Regions from separate parts of the Massilia sp. Dwa41.01b genome, predicted to be linked through region 1. Evidence: riboswitches for the same ligand, from Rfam matches in the RefSeq annotation. Region 1 holds a riboswitch; the other holds the start of a gene.
The links. A riboswitch is a leader RNA that binds a small molecule or an ion and turns the genes downstream of it on or off. The one in region 1 is predicted to bind cobalamin.
Positions count from the first base shown of each region.

Region 1 (4,269 bases):
ACACCATGCCGCGCAGGCGCGACTCGGGCGCGACCGACAGCATCAGGGTGACAGGGCCATGCACGCCGAGGCCAGCAGCACGCCGGTGAGCAGCAAGGTGCTGGACTCGCCCGTGCGCACGCCCCCGCGCCCACCGGCCAGGTCGCGCCGCGCCAGCAGGTACAGCAGCAGCGAGACCGCCACCGCGCCGGCCAGCGCGCCCAGGTCGACCGCCCACAGCGCGGCGCCGAACAGCAGCGCGGCCAGGGCGCCAACGGCGGCGCCGGCCGACACGCCCAGCACGTAGGGGTCGGCCAGGGATTCCTGACCAGCGCCTGCATCATCACGCCGGCCAGCGCCAGCGCCGCGCCGGTCACGAAAGCGCCGCTGGCGCGGCCCAGGCGCAGGTCGAGCAGGGTCGCCGCCATGCCGCCTGGCTCGCCCCGCACCAGGCTGGCCAGGGCGGATGGAAAATCAGCCAGCGGCACGGCCACCGAGCCTGCCAGTCCCGCGCCCGCCAGCGCCGCCAGCGCGCATGCGGCCAGCAGCGCCAGCGTGGCGTGCCGGCGCGCAGGCGACGGGTTGGCGATGGCGGTGCTCACGACATCAGAAGTCGTAGCGTGCCGACAGCTTCAGCAGGCGGCCATTGCCCGGATAGATGCCGCTGCGGCAGCCATAGGCCTGGCTGAAGTAGTCGCGGTCCGCCAGGTTCTGGCCGGCGAGTGCGAATTCCCATGGGCCGACGCGGTAGGCGTAGCGGGCATCAAACGTCGTATAGGACGGAATGCGCGCGCCGCAATCGTTGCTGAAGTCGTTGCCGTAGCGCTGGGTCGAGACGTACTGGGCGCCGATGTCGGCGCTGTGGCCGCCGCCGGCCGGCAGCCAGGTCAGGCGCGCGGTCAGCACGTTCTTCGGCACCAGCACCATGCCGCGGCCAGCGTTCGGGCCCTCGGTGAACTCTGCCTGGACGTGCTGCCAGTGGCCGGTCAGGCGCAGGTCCGCGCCCAGATCCGCGTGGCCGTCCACTTCGACGCCCCGGCGCCGGGTCGGGTCGAGGTTGGTGTTCGCGCCCCAGCCGCCGGCGAGGGTCGGATCGAAGAAGATCTCGTTGCGCAGGCGGTGGCGGAACACGCGTGCGGAGACGCCACGTGCCGTGCTGCCGGCGCTGATGCCGATTTCCAGGTCGCGCGAAGTTTGCACGTCCAGCAGGCCGTCGCTCGAGCGGTAAGCGTTTTCGTCGGCGTTCGGCACGCGGTAGCTCTGCCCCGCTTTCGCGTGCAGGGTCACACCCGCGATCGGATCGATGCTGCCTTCCAGGGTCCAGGCATTCTGCGACTGGGTGCCGTTCGGCGCGCCCGAGAACGGGTTGCCGGCTTCATAGCCACGCGTGTCCTCCTTCTCGAACTTCTCGTGGCGCGCGCCCAGCGCCAGGCGCGCCTTCAGCGCACCCCCTCGAGGCGTAGCTCGTCGCGCAGGTAGACGGCGCGCGCGCATCCGGATGCTGATTGCGCCCACGCCGGCGGCGCCGCGCTCCCAGCGGGTCAGGTCGATGCCGGCGACGACTTCGTTGAGCAGGGTGCCGGAGCGGGCGATCTGGCGCAGGCGCGGCGAGAACTGGGTCTGGCGGGTGTAGCCGGTCGACTCCAGCACCGTGGGACCGGACGCGGTCTGGTACTCGTAGCGCGAATTGACTTCGCGCTCGCGATGCGACAGCTCGGCCGCCAGTTCCACGCTGCCGATGCGCTGCTCGGCAAAGGCGGTGACCCGGTCGGTTGCGAGGTCGCCGAAGTCGTGCGGCGTATGGGTCTGGGTCGGGTCCTGCTCGAACTCCGGGAGGGTGAGCGCACCGGGGAAACGCGCATCCTGGCGCGCGCTTTCGGCGCGCAGCCCCAGGCGCGTGCCATCCTGCGCCCACTGGACGCCGCCGCTGACGGTCTTTTGCAGGAACTGGTTGTTGGCGCGGTCGTTATGGCTGCCCGGCGCGCGGCGGCCAGGTCGAAGGACAGCGGGCCGGCGCCGTGGCGCACCGAGGCGCGCGTATCGAAACTGTGGCGCTGGCCGGCCTCGAGGGCGAGCGAGCCGTGGTAGCCGCCATCGGCGCCGCGTTTGGTAATGATGTTGATGACGCCGCCGGTCGCGCCTTCGCCGTACAGCACGCTGCTGCCGCCGCGCATGATCTCGATGCGCTCGACGGTATCGACGGGAATCGTCGACAGCACGGCGCCAGTCAGTTCGTTCTCGTTCATGCGCACGCCGTCGACCATGACCACCATGTTCTGGCTGCTGTTGGTGCCGAAGCCGCGCAGGTCGAGCGCGAAGTCGGGCGAACCGTCGAAGCTCTGACGGCCGTATACGCCGCCAATCTTGCGGATGGCGGCATTCACGTCGGTGACGCCGGCATTGCGGATCTCGTCGGCCGTGATGACGGTGGCGCCGATCGGCGTCAGGGCCGGATCGCTGGCGAAGCGGGCACCGGTGACATGCACGGTGGAGACGGATTCGGCGGCAGCGTCCGGGACGTCGGCGGCGGCCAGGGCGGCGCCGGCAAACAGGGAAAGGGAAACGGCGCAGGCCAGCGCGATCGGCGTTCTGGCCGGCGCGCTGTTCGAAACAACAGCAGTCATGATCTTGGTTCTTCGATAAGGGTGCGCCCGGCTTGCGTCCCCGCAGGCCGGACTCCACGAACGTCGCCCGGTAAGCCTCGCGACGCACAGGGCGGCACCACGAGACACGCCGGGCGCGTCCACCTGTCTGGCCGGTATCCGGGCTTGCAAGTCGGACCGCCTCACCTTCCTGTGCGCGGCACAGTGGTGTTCGAGGAAGTCTGTCGCCGGGGCGACGCTTGATTACCGTTGCGGGGGCAGCACACCTGGCCATGCGCCGGGGGCGCGGTGGCATCGTGTTTCCCGTTTAACTGCGCGCGCAGATCGCGCACGCGGGCACCAGAACGGCGTGATTATATACCTGGCAAGGGTTTCGGGTCGGATGGTGGCGCGCCGGTTGCCACGTGGGCCGCGTCTTGTCGGAGGCACGATACCGTTTCTCTGTTCAGCGGGGAAACCGCGTGGAGTCGGGACTCCACCCTAGGTCCTGAGCAAACGGTGAGACAGCGTGGGCACAAGTGCCCACCCTACACCCCCTCAGGTGCCGCGCTTGCCGCGGGCGGCCTCTTCGGCCTTCAAGGCAGCCTTCTCGGCGGCGATGCGCGCTTTTTCTTCCTTCTCGATGCGGTGCGCCTCCAGGCGCGCGGCGCGGGAGTCCGGGGTTTCCAGGCTGATGCGGCCGATGGCCCCGCTGCGGTAGTCGTGCAGCAGCACGTGGGCCGCTTTTTCGACGTCGAACTCGCCGCCGCGCACACGGAAACCGCGGCGCGCCGCCACCTGCTCGACCACGCCGATGCCGTCCAGGCCTTCCGTCTTGAAGCCGTAGCGCGCCGTGAGCAGCTGCGGATAGCGTTCAAGCAGCACGTCGCCCAGGAAAAAGGCGACCTCTTCCTCGATCAGGGCATTCGTGCCGATGGCATGGCTGGCGGCCAGCATCAGGCCGTCGCTCGGCATGTCGATCTTCGGCCACATCAGGCCCGGGGTATCGACCAGCACGGTGAACTGGTCGAGGTAGAGCTTCTGCTGGGTCTTGGTGACCGCCGGTTCGTCGCCGACTTTGGCCACGCGCTTTTTCAGCAGCGCGTTCATCAGGGTCGACTTGCCGACGTTGGGGATGCCCATGATCATGATGCGCAGCGGCTTGGTCGGCACGCCCCGGTGCGGCGCCAGCGAACGGGCCAGCTCCGGGATGCGCGCGACGTCGGCCGGGCGCTTGGTCGTCATCGGATAGGCCGTCACGCCCGGCTGGGCATCGTAGAAGGCTTTCCAGGCGGCGGTGGCGACCGGGTCGGCCAGGTCGATCTTGTTGAGGATCTTGAGTACCGGACGCTGGCGGAACTTGCGCATGCGGTCGACCAGCGGGTTGCAGCTCGCCTCGGGCAGGCGTGCATCGAGCACCTCGATCACGAGATCGATGAACTCCATCTGCTCCTCCGCCTGCTTCTTGGCGGAGTTCATGTGGCCCGGGAACCATTGTATCGACATGCTGTGCTTTCAAATTCTGCGAACGAGGCGGTATTTTACGCTGCCGCCCGCTACGCGTCCCGCCGCGCTGTCGTTATGTTTCCACACGTAACAAATTTGGCTTGATCCAGGACAATACCCAGGGAAGGCCGGCGCGCACGATGACGAGACGGCCGCTGTGGCCGGTTCGAGGAGAGATCGTCATGGGAATCGCGCGCAACGT
Region 1 covers NZ_CP050454.1:1,668,094-1,672,362, reverse strand. The annotation lists partial or broken gene G4G28_RS25425 (FecCD family ABC transporter permease) at 1-569, opposite strand, end outside; partial or broken gene G4G28_RS07605 (TonB-dependent receptor domain-containing protein) at 586-1,962, opposite strand; partial or broken gene G4G28_RS25420 (TonB-dependent receptor plug domain-containing protein) at 2,163-2,603, opposite strand; cobalamin riboswitch at 2,715-2,941, opposite strand; gene ylqF (ribosome biogenesis GTPase YlqF) at 3,120-4,040, opposite strand; gene G4G28_RS07595 (hypothetical protein) at 4,250-4,269, shown strand, end outside.

Region 2 (4,269 bases), 830 kb from region 1:
CAAGGTGGCGGCCGGTACCCGCAATTTCGCCAGGGAAGCGGCCATGTCGCCTGACGAGTGTGCGCAGGCGATGGAAGGCGGCATGGCACTCGTGCGCGACTTGCCGGGGAACGTGGTGGGTTTTGGCGAGATGGGCATCGGGAACACCAGCTCCGCCGCGGCGCTGATGCACAAGCTGAGCGGCATCCCGCTCGCCAGCTGCGTCGGTGCGGGCACCGGCCTGGCGCCAAGTGGCGTCCTGCATAAACAGAAGGTGCTGCAAGCGGCTATCGAGTTGCATCGCGACGTCTCCGCACCGCTCGACGTGCTGGCCACCTTCGGCGGCTTCGAAATCGCGACGATGGCCGGCGCCATGCTGCAGGCGGCGCACCTGCGCAAGGTGCTGCTGATCGACGGCTTCATCGTCACGAGTGCCCTGCTCGTTGCGGCGCGCCTGCAGCCCGCCATCCTCGACTACTGCGTGTTTGCGCACTGTTCCAGCGAACATGGACACCGCTTGATGCTGGAGCACCTGGGCGCCCAGCCCTTGCTGCAACTGGGCTTGCGCCTGGGCGAAGGCACCGGCAGCGCCCTCGCCTTGCCCCTGCTGCACGCGGCTGTGAACTTCCTGAACGAGATGGCGACCTTTGCATCGGCCGAAGTCAGTACCCAGGCCGGCACCGGCGCGGCATAAGCCATGCAGCAGCTGCGCCTGTTCTTCATCGCCCTGCAGTTCTTCACGCGGCTGCCGATCCCGCGCTGGGTCGGCTTCCAGCCCGAGTGGCTGCACCATGCGTCGCGCTACTTCCCCCTGGTCGGCTGGGTAGTGGGCGCTATCGCGGCTGCCGTGTACGCGCTCGCCGCGCTCGTGTGCTGCCCGCGCCAGTAGCGGCGGTGCTATCGACCGCGGCGTCGATCTACCTCACCGGCGCCTTCCACGAAGATGGCTTCGCCGATACCTGCGACGGTTTCGGTGGCGGCCTGACGCGCGAGCGCGTGCTCGAGATCATGAAGGATTCGCGGGTCGGCGCCTACGGTGCGATCGGCATCGCCTGCATGCTCGGGCTGAAATGCACGGCGCTGGCGATGCTGCCGCCCGCCGGCGCCATCGCCGCGCTGCTGCTGGCGCACCCGATCTCGCGCCTGGCCGCAACGAGCCTGATCTGGCGCATGACCTACGCCCGCGGCGAAGGCAAGTCCAAGCCGCTCGCGCGCAGGAAATAAGCGGCGGCGAATTCGGCATCGCCTCGGCGACCGCGCTGCTTCCCGCCGCCGCGATGGTGGCGTACGGCGTGTTCACGCCCTGGGCGATCGGCGGCGCCCTCGTCGCCGCAGCCTGCGCCGCCTTCTGGCTGGCACGTATCTTCCAGGCGCGCATTGGAGGCTATACGGGTGACTGCCTCGGGGCCGTACAGCAGCTGGCCGAGGTGGCCGTGTACCTGGCGGTGCTCGCGAGCTTCAAGCACGGCGCACTGGCTTAGTATGCGGCTGTTCCTGGTACGCCATCCACGGCCGGATATGCTCCCCGGCCTGTGCTACGGCAGCAGCGATGTGGAGGCAGACGAAGCGCAGGCCATGCAGGTTCACGCTGCACTGCGCGCCCAAGGCCTGCCCGGCAGCATGCCTGTATATGCCAGCCCGCTGCGCCGCTGCGCCGAGCTGGCGCGCCGACTGGGCCCGGCGCCCGTGTTCGATGCACGCCTGTCCGAGATGGACTTCGGCAGCTGGGAGATGCGCAGCTGGGACGCAATTCCTCGCGCCGAAGTCGACGCCTGGGCCGCCGACCTGCTGCGCTACCGTCCCGGCGGCGGCGAAAGCGTGCTGCAGGTGGCAGAGCGGGTGGCGGCATTCCGGCGCGACCTGCGTGCGCGCGGCCACGCGCAAGCGCTGGTGCTCTGCCACGCCGGCACCATTCGCCTGTTGTCCGCCCTGCAGGGCGGCCAGTCACTCGAGATGGCCGCGCTGCAGGCGGCGAGTACCCCACACCAGGTCGGTTATGGCGAAGTCATCTTGCTGAAAGACTGACAACGCCGGGACGACACCGTATAATCGTCCTGTTTTGGTGCTCGCGCCTGTGTCCACAGGTGCAGTTAAACGGGAAACACGAAGCCTGCTTTGCAAGCCAACGTGTGCTGCCCCCGCAACGGTAAGCAAGTGCCGCGTTCACGCGGCAAACCGTCTACCCAGACCACTGTGCGTTTGCATGGGAAGGTCGGACGGCCCCACTTGCCAGCCCGGATACCGGCCAAAAGGTGGAGGCGCGCGTGCGCGCTTCTGTTCAATCTGGCCTACGGGGACGTGGGCTGGTTGTCCAACCCATACTTCGTCATGCACTTTCACCGTACCCGGCAAGCGGCCGCCTCGTCGCTTGTCTTCGCCATGCTTGCGCCTTTCGCGCAGGCCTCCGCCCACCCTTCCGCCGATGCCGTAACGGACGCCGTAACGGACGCCGTATCGGACGCCACCATCGATACCGTCGTCGTCACCGCGACACGCACGCCGCAACGCGCGGCCGACGTCATCGCCCAGACGACCGTCATCGAGGCTGAGGAAATCGCGCGCCTTGGGGCTGGCTCGGTCGCCGATGTGCTGCAGCGCCAGCCCGGCATCGAAATCACCCGCAACGGCAGTGCCGGCGCCAGCACCAGCGTCTACCTGCGCGGGGCCAACAGCAACCAGGTCGTCGTCCTGCTCGACGGCGTGCGCATCGGCTCGTCCACCAGCGGCGTCGCCAGCTGGAATGCGATTCCGCTGGAAGCGATCGAGCGCATCGAAGTCGTCTACGGGCCGCTGAGCACCTGTACGGTGCCGATGCGATCGGCGGCGTCATCCAGATCTTCACGCGCAAGGGTGAAGCCGGCCTGGCGGCCACCGCCGCGCTCGGCGCCGGCAGCGATGCCACACGCCAGGCCAGCGCCAGCATTGCCGGCGCCAGTGGTGGCGAGCATGCCGTCAGCTACGCGCTCGGGGCCGGTCACGAAGAATCCGAAGGCTTCTCCGCCACCAAACCGGGTGCCTTTGGCTACAACCCGGACGACGACGGCTACCGCCGCAGCAGCGTGCATGGCCGCGTAGGGGTCCTGCTCGCGCCTGGCCACGAAGCCGGCGTCCAGTTCCTGCACAGCCGCCTGCGCGCCCAGTACGACAGCGGTGCCGGCAGCTTCGACACGAACAATCGCCAGGACCTGAACAGCGCCTCGCTCCACATGAGCAACCGCTTCCTGCCGAACTGGCAGAGCACCGTGCAGCTGGCGCGCTCCGAGGACAAGCTGGGCAGCTTTGCCAACGCGACGGCCAGCGGCACCAGCCAGATCGACACCCGCCAGGACGAACTGACCTGGCAAAACACGATCACGCTCGGCACCGACCGCCTGCAGCTGCTGGCCGCCCATCGCAAGGAAGCGGTGGAAGCGAGCGCCACCCGCGCCTTGGGGCGCGAACGCATCACGAATTCCTATGCCGCGGCCTATGCGCTGCGCCGCGCGCGCCACCTGTTCGATGTCAGCGCGCGCCAGGACCGCTCGGACTACGGTGCCAGGAACACGGGTGCCGCCGGTTACGGCTACGACTTCGGCGGTGGATTGCGCGCCAGCGCCAGCGTCGGTACCAGTTTCCGCGCCCCGACCTTCAATGAGCTGTACTACCCGGGCTATGGGGTCGAATCGAACCAGCCGGAACGCGGCCGCAACGCCGAACTGGGCCTGCGCTACGACAGCTCCCTTGTCCAGTTGGACGCCACCTGGTTCCGTAACCGCCTGACCGACATGATCGTGACCGCTACGCCCTGCCCTGACCAGAGGGACGGCCGCACCGGGAGCTGCGCCTACAACGTGGCGTCGGCCACGCTCGAAGGCGTCACGCTGGCGGGCGGCACCCGCATCGGCGCGCTGAACCTGCGTGCTAGTCTCGACTGGCAGGATCCGCAGGATGAGGGCACCGGCAAGCGCCTGGCGCGCCGCGCCGGCAAGCATGCCAACTTCAGCGCCGCGTATCGCGCCGGCAGCCTGGACCTTGGTGCCGAATGGGTGCTGTCCGGCGAGCGCTTCGACGACGCGGCCAACCTGCGCCGTCTCGGCGGCTATGGCCTGCTCAACCTGTACGCGACCTGGCGCATCAATGCCGACTTCTCGCTGCTGGCACGCGTCAACAACGCCGCCGACAAGTCATACGAGCTGGCGCGCAACTATGGCAGCGGTGGCCGCAGCTGGTTCGCCGGCCTGCGCTACGGTATCCGTTAAGGTTGGCGCCTGTGAGCACGCCCCTCAGCCTGCCGCCGCAACGACGCGCCTT
Region 2 covers NZ_CP050454.1:833,355-837,623, reverse strand. The annotation lists gene cobT (nicotinate-nucleotide--dimethylbenzimidazole phosphoribosyltransferase) at 1-673, shown strand, start outside; partial or broken gene G4G28_RS03820 (adenosylcobinamide-GDP ribazoletransferase) at 677-1,460, shown strand; gene G4G28_RS03815 (histidine phosphatase family protein) at 1,498-2,004, shown strand; cobalamin riboswitch at 2,023-2,244, shown strand; gene G4G28_RS25210 (TonB-dependent receptor) at 2,308-3,054, shown strand; gene G4G28_RS25205 (TonB-dependent receptor domain-containing protein) at 3,039-4,217, shown strand; partial or broken gene G4G28_RS03805 (FecCD family ABC transporter permease) at 4,247-4,269, shown strand, end outside.
Region 2: it holds a riboswitch for cobalamin, as region 1 does, so the genes downstream of both, G4G28_RS25210 (TonB-dependent receptor) here and G4G28_RS25420 (TonB-dependent receptor plug domain-containing protein) in region 1, are expected to answer to the same signal.